Regions from separate parts of the Sporacetigenium mesophilum DSM 16796 genome, predicted to be linked through region 3. Evidence: riboswitches for the same ligand, from Rfam matches in the RefSeq annotation. Region 3 holds a riboswitch; each other region holds the start of a gene.
The links. A riboswitch is a leader RNA that binds a small molecule or an ion and turns the genes downstream of it on or off. The one in region 3 is predicted to bind cyclic di-GMP.

Region 1: linked by a shared signal. The riboswitch ahead of BS62_RS04760 (OmpL47-type beta-barrel domain-containing protein) and the one ahead of BS62_RS09815 (SH3 domain-containing protein) in region 3 are both predicted to bind cyclic di-GMP.
Region 2: linked by a shared signal. The riboswitch ahead of BS62_RS07910 (CpsD/CapB family tyrosine-protein kinase) and the one ahead of BS62_RS09815 (SH3 domain-containing protein) in region 3 are both predicted to bind cyclic di-GMP.

Annotation. Positions count from the first base shown of each region.
Region 1 covers NZ_JCANUR010000003.1:119,120-122,412, reverse strand. The annotation lists gene BS62_RS04760 (OmpL47-type beta-barrel domain-containing protein) at 1-1,448, opposite strand, end outside; cyclic di-GMP riboswitch class I at 1,538-1,631, opposite strand; gene BS62_RS04755 (Lrp/AsnC family transcriptional regulator) at 2,055-2,495, shown strand; gene BS62_RS04750 (LysE family translocator) at 2,507-3,115, shown strand; gene BS62_RS04745 (hypothetical protein) at 3,152-3,293, shown strand, end outside.
Region 2 covers NZ_JCANUR010000007.1:114,231-117,523, forward strand. The annotation lists gene lgt (prolipoprotein diacylglyceryl transferase) at 1-160, shown strand, start outside; gene rsmH (16S rRNA (cytosine(1402)-N(4))-methyltransferase RsmH) at 172-1,107, shown strand; cyclic di-GMP riboswitch class I at 1,172-1,271, shown strand; gene BS62_RS07910 (CpsD/CapB family tyrosine-protein kinase) at 1,330-2,025, shown strand; gene BS62_RS07915 (hypothetical protein) at 2,083-3,293, opposite strand, start outside.
Region 3 covers NZ_JCANUR010000011.1:29,574-32,866, reverse strand. The annotation lists gene BS62_RS09815 (SH3 domain-containing protein) at 1-1,699, opposite strand, end outside; cyclic di-GMP riboswitch class I at 1,749-1,849, opposite strand; gene BS62_RS09810 (acyl-CoA thioesterase) at 2,151-2,573, opposite strand; gene BS62_RS09805 (tetratricopeptide repeat protein) at 2,717-3,293, opposite strand, start outside.

The DNA.
Region 1 (3,293 bases), on a different contig from region 3:
GATTGCATAACTGGATGAATTACTGAGAATGAAATAATACTTCCATCATTAGATTCGCCAAAGCGGTCACTGTAAGAATTGATTTCATAAACATAATCACCACTAGGCATATTTGCCAATGTTGTAGATGTCCCAGGTAATGTGCTTTTTAAAACTTTCTGACCATCAATAATCTGATATACTTTATAAGCTGTCGCGTAAGGAACAGCATTCCACTTTAGAGTAATGTCATTTCCATTTGTAATAGTATATGTTAAATTATCTGGCGATTGTATTGTTGGTAGTATTAGAGTCAAGGAAGTTTGGCTTCCATCTTGTGATTCACCAAAGCGATCACTATAGGAATGAACCTCATATATATAATCACCAGCTTGTTTATTAGTATACGTAACAGATGTTCCAGTTAGTGTACTTTTTAAGACTTTTTGACCATCAATGATCTGATATACTTTGTAAGATGTTGCGTAAGGAACAGTATTCCATTTTAAGGTGATGTCGTTTCCATTGGTAATAGTATATGTTAAATTACCTGGTGATTGCATTGTCGGCATAACTAGAGTAAATTTGGTTTGACTTCCATCTAATGATTCACCAAAACGACTACTATAGGAATGAACCTCATAGATATAATCACCAGCCTGTCTATTAGTATAAGTAACTGATGTTCCAGTTAATGTGCTTGCAAGAACTTTTTGACCATCAATAACCTTATATATTTTGTATGATGTTGCATAAGGAACAGCATTCCATTTTAAGGTTATATCATTACCATTGGATAATGAGTATGTGAGGTTACTTGGAGCAGTCATAGTTGGTAAAATCACTTGAACCTGTGTAGAATTTGACACTGAAGATTCACCATAAAGGGAATTTTCCGCAGAAACCGCATAGGTATAATTTCCAGCATCTACATTAGTAAATGTGTAAGTGGGCGCTTTTACCGAGGAAATCAATGTTTTTTGTCCATCTTCATTAATTTGATAGAGGTTGTAGTTTTCAGCATACTGAGATACTGGCCAACTTAGGACGATATCATTGCCATTTTGTATCTTATTGGTTATGGCTATTGGTGCTACCATAGTTGGATAGTCAATATCAACTGAAACAGGAGCACATGGACCTGATTCTCCGTCAGCACTTAATGTTGACACAACATATCTATACGAGCCTTCTGGTAGACTATTAAATGTATAAGATGTTGATGTTGTTGTTCCAAGTAGTTTAAGCTGACTGTCAATAATTCCATACACATTATAACCATTAGCTCCATAAACAGAGTTCCATGAAAGCTTTACATTACTCGGTGTAATGAGTTGTGATGATAGGTTGCTTGGCGGCAGTACGTCATTGTTGGTAGTTAATGCATATGCATTAACCAAAGGAAATCCTAGTTGAAACGCCAATAGTACTACTAAAATTAGAAAACTTCGAAGAAAATTTTTCTTCATGGCATGACCCTACCTTTCTTCGCGAAAAAGGGGAATAGGGAAAAAGATAAACCTTAAATAAGGCTTATAGATAAGAAAACTATATTCCCTGTGGCAACCGGCTACCATCCACGTAAATAAAGGTCGTGGTTCAGGCCCTTGGCTTTGCGTCTCATAGTTTCCTATGATTTGCCTTTTTCACTTATAATATATTTATTTTAGGTATATGAATTTAAAAACTTACTAATTAAAACTAGGAAATCTCTATACTTTTAAAGAATCAAAAAGTGACTACCTAATTATATTGATTAAGTTATTGACCCATATATCTTGTACATAATTTTACTATATTTACCATTAAGAAACAATATAAATCAAAATATATTATTTCTAAGCATATTCTTACGTAATATTTAAATCAATTTATTTTTGCTATATTAAACAAGTTGAGGAATTAAAACAACCTTTAAGATTTTAAGTATAATGACATAAATATATATAATTTAATAAAATTTTAAGTAAAAACATATTATTCTTAAAAAATTATTGATGTATCTTAATTTTGTTTACTAATTTTAGGATTATTTATATAATAAATTAAATTGATTAAGAGGAGATGGCTGAGATATGGATATTATTGATGCAAAGATTCTTGAGTCTATGAAAGAAAACGGCAGAGCCACTGCTTCTGAAATTAGCAAGAAAGTGAATTTATCAATACCTGCCGTTTCAGAAAGAATTAGAAAATTAGAAGAATCAAATATTATTGAACAATATACGATTAAGGTTAACCGCGAGAAAATGGGATATAAACTTTTAGCAATTATATTTGTAAATATTGATGAAACAGCAAATATCCAAAATTTTAGAGAAACAATTGTTCAATTTTCTGAAGTAATCGAATGCCATCATATGGCGGGAGAATATGATTATATGCTAAAGGTTCTTATGAATGATACAGGAGAGTTAGAGGATTTTTTGAGTAATAAAATGAAGTCTATTAAAGGTGTTAGAAAATCTAATACATTGATTGTTTTATCAACATTAAAAGAAGTTGCTAATAGGTAGGAGGCTACTGTATGATTATAAAAGGATTTAGGTTTGGAATATTATTACAGTTAGCAGTAGGACCTATATGTTTATTTATTTTTCAGACTGCGGCTTCATCTGGATTTTTTGCAGCAGAGACTGGGGTATTAGGGGTAACAATTATTGATTGTTTATATATAATTGCCGCAATACTTGGTATGGGAACTGTACTAAATAAATATGAAAAAGGACAAAGGTTAATAAAATATTTTGGGGCTATTGTACTTATTGTTTTTGGATTAAGTAATATTGTAGGATCTTTTGGAATTAAAATCCTACCCAGTTTGAATTTTGCATCAAATCAAAGTGGAGAAAATGTATTTTTAAAAACAATGCTATTAACTATATCAAATCCATTGACAATACTGTTTTGGGCAGGGGTTTTTTCTACGAAGATCTCCCAAGAAAATATGGATAAAAAGAATATGTATTTATTTGGACTTGGAGCAGTGTTGTCAACTGTATTATTCTTAACACTTATTTCAATTTTGGGAAGCTTTATTAATAATTTTTTAGATTCAATATTCATTAATATATTAAATATAATTGTTGGATTGGTATTAGTTGCTTTTGGAATCAATAACGTTTATAATGGATAAAATAGACTATATTAACATATTCTTAAGGAGATTTCAATGATAAAAAGAGAATTTGATGTAAATGATACTGCTTATTTAGCAAAAAGTAGAAGACTTAAAGCCCATATAGATGGTAGTGATACTAACACAAAAACTATATCTTTAAGAGCAGGAGATTCTGTAAAGATATTAGATTATT
Region 2 (3,293 bases), on a different contig from region 3:
ATTCTTTGTAGAAGGACTTAGAACTGACAGTTTAATGTTAGGTCCGCTTAGAATGGCACAGGTTATAAGCTTAGTTGGAATAATAGCTGCATTAATAATTCATGTATATTTTACTAAGAAATCTAAAAACATAATAGATAAAGACATAAATGAAAAATAAGGAGAGTTAATATGGAATTTCATCACGTATCGGTACTTTTAAATGAATGTATAGATAATTTAAATATAAAGCCAGACGGTGTATATGTGGATTGTACTTTAGGTGGTGCAGGTCACTCAAAGGAAATAGTAAAAAAACTTGGACCTAATGGACTTTTGGTATGCTTTGATCAAGATATTAATGCTATAAATACTGCAAAAGAAAGACTTGGTGAGTACTCTGATAGAGTAAAACTTGTCCATAGAAACTTTGTTCATCTAAAAGAAGAATTAGAAAAGTTAGGTATTAACAAAATAGATGGTGTTTTGGCAGATTTGGGAGTTTCATCTCATCAACTTGATGAAGCTGAAAGAGGATTTTCATATATGCAAGATGCTCCTCTTGATATGAGAATGGATATAAGAAGTTCATTATCTGCATATGAAGTTGTAAATGAGTATGATGAAAGAGACCTTGCTAGAATAATAAGAGATTACGGTGAAGATAACTGGGCTAAGCGTATAGCTCAATTTATTGTACAAGAAAGAAATGAAAAACCTATAGAAACTACTGGTGAACTTGTTGAGGTAATAAAAAAGGCTATACCTAAAAAAGCTAGAATAGATGGGCCTCATCCAGCTAAGAGAACTTTTCAAGCTATAAGGATAGAAGTAAATAACGAGCTTGGAATAATAAACAAGATGATAGAGGATGCAACTTCTATAATGAATCCTGGTGGGAGAATATGTATAATAACTTTCCATTCGCTGGAAGACAGAATAGTTAAAAATGCATATAAGGATTTAGCTATTGATTGTATATGCCCATCAGAACTTCCTATATGTCAATGTGATAAAGAATCTCTTTTAAAAGTTATAAGTAGAAAACCTATACTTCCATCGGATGAAGAAATAGAAGTAAATCCAAGATCAAGAAGTGCAAAGTTAAGGGTAGCAGAGAGAATATAGGGAAATTAGTCGATTTTTGTTTACAATAAGTTAGAAAAGCGATAAAATTTAAATTAGAATTAAAATTCGATAAAGGCAAATCTAGGGAAACTTAGAGACGCAAAGCTATAGGAGCTAATGTTATACTTATATAATAAGTGTAACTATGCTAGCCAGTTGCCGAAGAAAGTGCGGCTAATGAGTTTTGATTCGCAAGTACATTAAAGATACAGGAGGTAACTTGTGAAAAACATTATATCCCATTCAGATCCTAAGTCGCCTATATCAGAAGCTTATAGAAGTATAAGAACTAGTATAGAGTTTAGTAATATAGATAAAAATGTAAAAACTATAGTTGTAACTAGTTCAATGCAAGGTGAAGGAAAAAGTACTACAGCATGTAATTTAGCAGTATCTTTTGCAAACTTAGGAAAGAAAATTTTATTAATAGACTGTGATTTAAGAAGACCAAGTATTCATAAACAATTTGGAATTACTAATATATACGGTTTGACTGATGTTATTTTAAGCTATAAAACCTTTGATCAATGTATTCAAAGAACTGATATAGAAAATTTGGATATAGTTGCATCTGGTCAAATACCACCTAATCCATCTGAAATGCTAAGCTCTAATAAAATGAGAAATTTAGTTAATAGTTTCAAGGATAATTATGATTATATTATATTAGATACTCCACCAGTTGGAATAGTAACTGATGCAGCTGTGTTATCTAGTTATTGCGATGGAGTAATAATGGTATGTGCTTCTGGAGAAGTTGATATAGAAATGGCTAAAATAGCTAAAGAACGTTTAGATAAAGTTAATGCTAAAATACTTGGAGCTGTTCTTAATAAAATGGTAATAGATAAGAAGAGTTATGCAAACTACTATTATTACGGTGAAGATATATCAAAGAAAAAACGTAGAAGAAAATAATAAAAACTCCTTAAATCATATTGAATATGAATTAAGGAGTTTCTTTATGTTGCTATATTATTTTTTTCTTACAAACCATGCAAATGCTCCTATAAGGGCTGCAGATACTGTAGATACAGCAGCTATAGCTTTTGTTTTGTAGTTAGAAGCAGTTTCAACACTTTTTTCTTCATTTTTGAAAGCAACAGCATCTACCGCTGTGTCTATAGTGAAGGTTCTTGTTTCTTCGCTTTTATTTCCATCTTCGTCCTCTGCTATAATAGTAAGTGTATAAGAGCCTGGTTCAACTATAGTATCACCAACTTTATACTCTTTACCATTAACAAGGATTGTATACTTTACAGCATCTATAAATTTAATATCTAAAGTTACAGGGCTATTATATTTTTTATTGTTTTCTATGGTTAAAACTTCTATTTCAGGTTTTGATAAATTAACTTTAAATCTAAATTGTTCTTCAGATATATTACCGGCTTTATCAGTAGCTTTTACATAAAGGATATAGGCTCCATCTTTATCTATTATTTCACCTGAGTAGTCTAAGTTATTTAGAAGTATAGTTAAAAGGGCTTCAGGATCATCCCACTTTATAAGTGGTTTTATTTTACCTTCAGTATATGTTTGATTATTTTTTATACCAGTAATTGTTATTACAGGTTTTGTTTTATCTACTACAAATGATATAATTATTTCTTGAATATTACCAGCGTCATCTTCAGCTTTTACTACTAAGTTGTATTTACCTTCTTTTTCTATAACAGTATCTGTAGTATAAGGTTTGCCATTAAGAGTCATAGTTAGCTTAGCAGTATCATCATCTATACTTATACTTGGTTTAATTTCTTTGTTAGAGTAGTGGCCATCTTTTATACCTTCTATAGTTATTTTAGGAATTCCTGTATCTACAATTACATCAAAATCAAAAGTAGAGTCATTTCCAGCCTTATCAATAGCTGTAATTACTACTGAATAACTATCATCTGAATTAAATGTATAACTATCTCTAGATGTAGAAGAGGAGCCGTTAGAAGGTTTTATTATTGTCTGTATATTTAAATCTTTTAATTCACTTAATTTATCTTCAATCTCTGCTGTAATTGTTTTACTATCTTTAGAATTTAAATATATTTTGCTTCCTTTAGAAATAGTTTTGTTTCCTGCTTTTACAGATTTAATATCTGGAGCACTTCTATCAATAGCAAAGTTAAGATTACTTGTAAATTTAGTTCTATCAGATATATTAGATATAATATAAGATTTATTAGATA
Region 3 (3,293 bases):
TATTAACATAATTTTTTGATATCCAATCTGCAGCTCCATATATAGCTGAGTCTACACTTGTCCATCCATTACAATATGCAGCCTCTGCCCCATATACGTTTGCATTTTTGTCTATAGCCCCTATTCCAAAGAAATTATATACAACAGCAGGTTTGCTAAGAGTTTGACCTTTATATGAATATACAGTCTCTCCTTGTGCTAAACGGGAAGTTCCATATCCAGTTTCCCACATAGCATGAGATACTAAATATATAACATCTACATTATGTTTTTTTGATGCATCTATAAATACACTAGCTTTGTTAGCAAATATATTTGTTTGGTTAGATTTAAACTTTAGATTATTCAAATAAGTATTTAGTTTTTCTTCAGATATGTCTCTATATGTATTTAGCTTTAAAAATTGATACATTCCATTTTGAGTTTTTGCAAAATTTGTTGGATCTAAATAATATTTAATATCATCTTCAACAGCTCTTATAAAACTAGTAAGAGTAATTGAACTTCTAACATTTGCTGAATGTATAACTTGATCTAGTACTGCTTGTTTTGCTAAATGTTCATTTAAACTATAATTTAAAACCTTTTCCTCAACAGTTCCACTATTGTTTGCATAATTTCCACCTGGGTTATTTATTGGTCCATTATTAGGAACTTCAGGTTCACTTGGTGTTTGAGTAGTTGGAGGTGTTTGTACTTCATTTAAATACCTGCTTGCTACACATCCACTTTGATTATTATATTTTATATGACTCCATCCATCTTTTTCTGATGTTACTTCTACTGCTGCACCTTTATTTAATACTGTAACTACCTTATGTGTAGTACCAGGGCCGCTTCTCATATTCAGGCCATCTACATTTACAGTTTTAGCTATAGTAATTACTGGCTGACTATTATCTGGTAATTTAGGTTCCTCTGGCTTTTGAGTAGTTGGAGGTGCTTGCACTTCATTTAAGTACCTACTTGCTACACATCCAGTTTGATTATTATATTTTATATTACTCCATCCATCTTTTTCTGATGTTACTTCTACTACTGCACCTTTATCTAAAACAGTTATTACCTTATATCTAGTACTTGGGCCCATTCTCATATTAAGGTCATTTACATTTACGACTTTCTTTACAGTTTTTGCAGTTTGTTCATTATTATCTGTAACTTTATCTTCCTTAGGTGTCTCAACCGGTTTAGGCGCCTCAACTGGTTTTGACTCTGTCTTATTATCTAAGTATCTACTTGCTACATGTCCGCTCATATTATTAAATTTAATTTGTGACCAACCATCTTTTTCTGATACTACTTCTACCTCTGTCCCCTTGTTTAATACCTTATTTACCCTAAATGCAGTACTTGGTCCACTTCTCATATTTAACCCATCTACATTTACTACCTTTATTGTTATATTAGCATTATCTTGTTGGTTAGATGAAGTACCTACACTTATATATTGACCAGATACCCATCCTTCTTTTCCTGACTTGGCTTCTATTTTATACCACCCATTTGAATTTTCTAATATTTTTACTTCTTCATTTTTTTTAAGTGTAAAAAGCACCTTGTTATTTGTACCTGGGCCACTTCTTACATTTAATGAAGAAGCTGTAACTACCCCTACACTTGGAGCTGCATTAGCATCTACTGCTGCTAACGGAAGTACAGCTAGAGTTGTTAAAATTATCGGCATCTTTTTTTTCAAAAAACCACTCCTTAGTATAAAATTTTTTAATACTTATTAATCCGCTCCTTTCGGTAGCTGGCTGGCATAATTATACTTATGGTTATTAATATAAAATTAGCCCCTTTAGCTTTGCGTCTCTAAGTTTTCCTAGGTTTGCCTTTATCGAGTTTGTTATATTTTATACTACCCCTTGAAACTAAATTTAGTTTGCGTAGTATTGCATTCAATTTAATTATAATATTTTTTTATACTAATTTCTACATATTATGTAAATTATTACAATATATTTACATAATAATGTATTCATCAAATAACAATAAAACCCTTTATATTTTAACAAAAACTAAAATTCGCTATGTTCACGTCTTAAGCGGTATTGAAAACTAGGTACGTTACTCAAAATCGTATTTATTACCACAAAAAAAGAAGGTGCTATATAGCACCTTCTCTTATATAATACATTTTAGATTTATTTTAAAGTTTTAGCATATTCTTTAAGTTTTGCCTCTTCTTCATTTTTTGGTTCTGGTAAAACTATATTATGTGGCATTTTCTTACCGTTTTCATCAACACATATAAAAGTTGTAAATCCATCTACAATAACCTTATCTGTATCATCATTTTTTATAACCTTACCATACACAGTCATACTAGTATTTCCTGTATAAACAACTTTAGTTTCAAGAGTTATAATCTCTCCTTTTTTTACAGGGCAAGTGAATTTAAGTCCATGCATTTTTAAACAAACCATGTTGTCAGGATTTTTATATGTACTTGCAGCAGCAATAAATGCACCTTCTATAAACCATTCTGCCATTCTTCCAGCAAATAAAGTCCCATGGTGATTTAAATCTTCTGATTTCACTAACTTTGACATTGTATAGTGTTTCATTCTGTGCTCCCCCTTGTTCGTCTTATAATTTAAAAATAGAATTATTTACTATATTCATTTAATAATTGTAAAATCCTTCTTAAATTGATAATAATCATGTTTTAAAATAAAAAAGAAAGCATTTTTATATGCTTTCTTTTTAATTAACTATTTATTATTTTTTTAGTTGTTGAGTTATTGTATATACTATTTGGAACTACATTTATTAATTCATTTAATTTCTGCTTACATTTTTCCATATCGCCTTTTTCTTTGTATATCATGGCTATATTGTATAATGAGTGGTCGTAATAGTTGTCTTTTGCTGTATATCTACTAATATAGTTATTGTAGTATTTTAAAGCAGTATCATAATCCTTCATAGATTCATATATGCTACCTAATATAAATATAGATTCAGAAACATATAACTTGTCTTTTCCATATTCCGCAAGATATTCAAAACTCTTTATAGAATCTTTACGAAGCCCTCTCTTCTTTTCATCTAATGCTTTTTTGTAGAGAGCGTGTTCATCTGCAATTACAACTTCTTTTTTAATTATAGGTTTATTGTTTCCAATTTGAAACTTAAGATCATTGTTTTCTTTCTTTGAATTTGCTAAGTCTTCTTTATAATCTCCAACTTGAGTATTTAATGTACTAACTTGGTTGTTTAAATTCGATATTTCATTATAGCCATATATAGATTGACCTATTATGCCAGCTGCTAAAAGAACAATT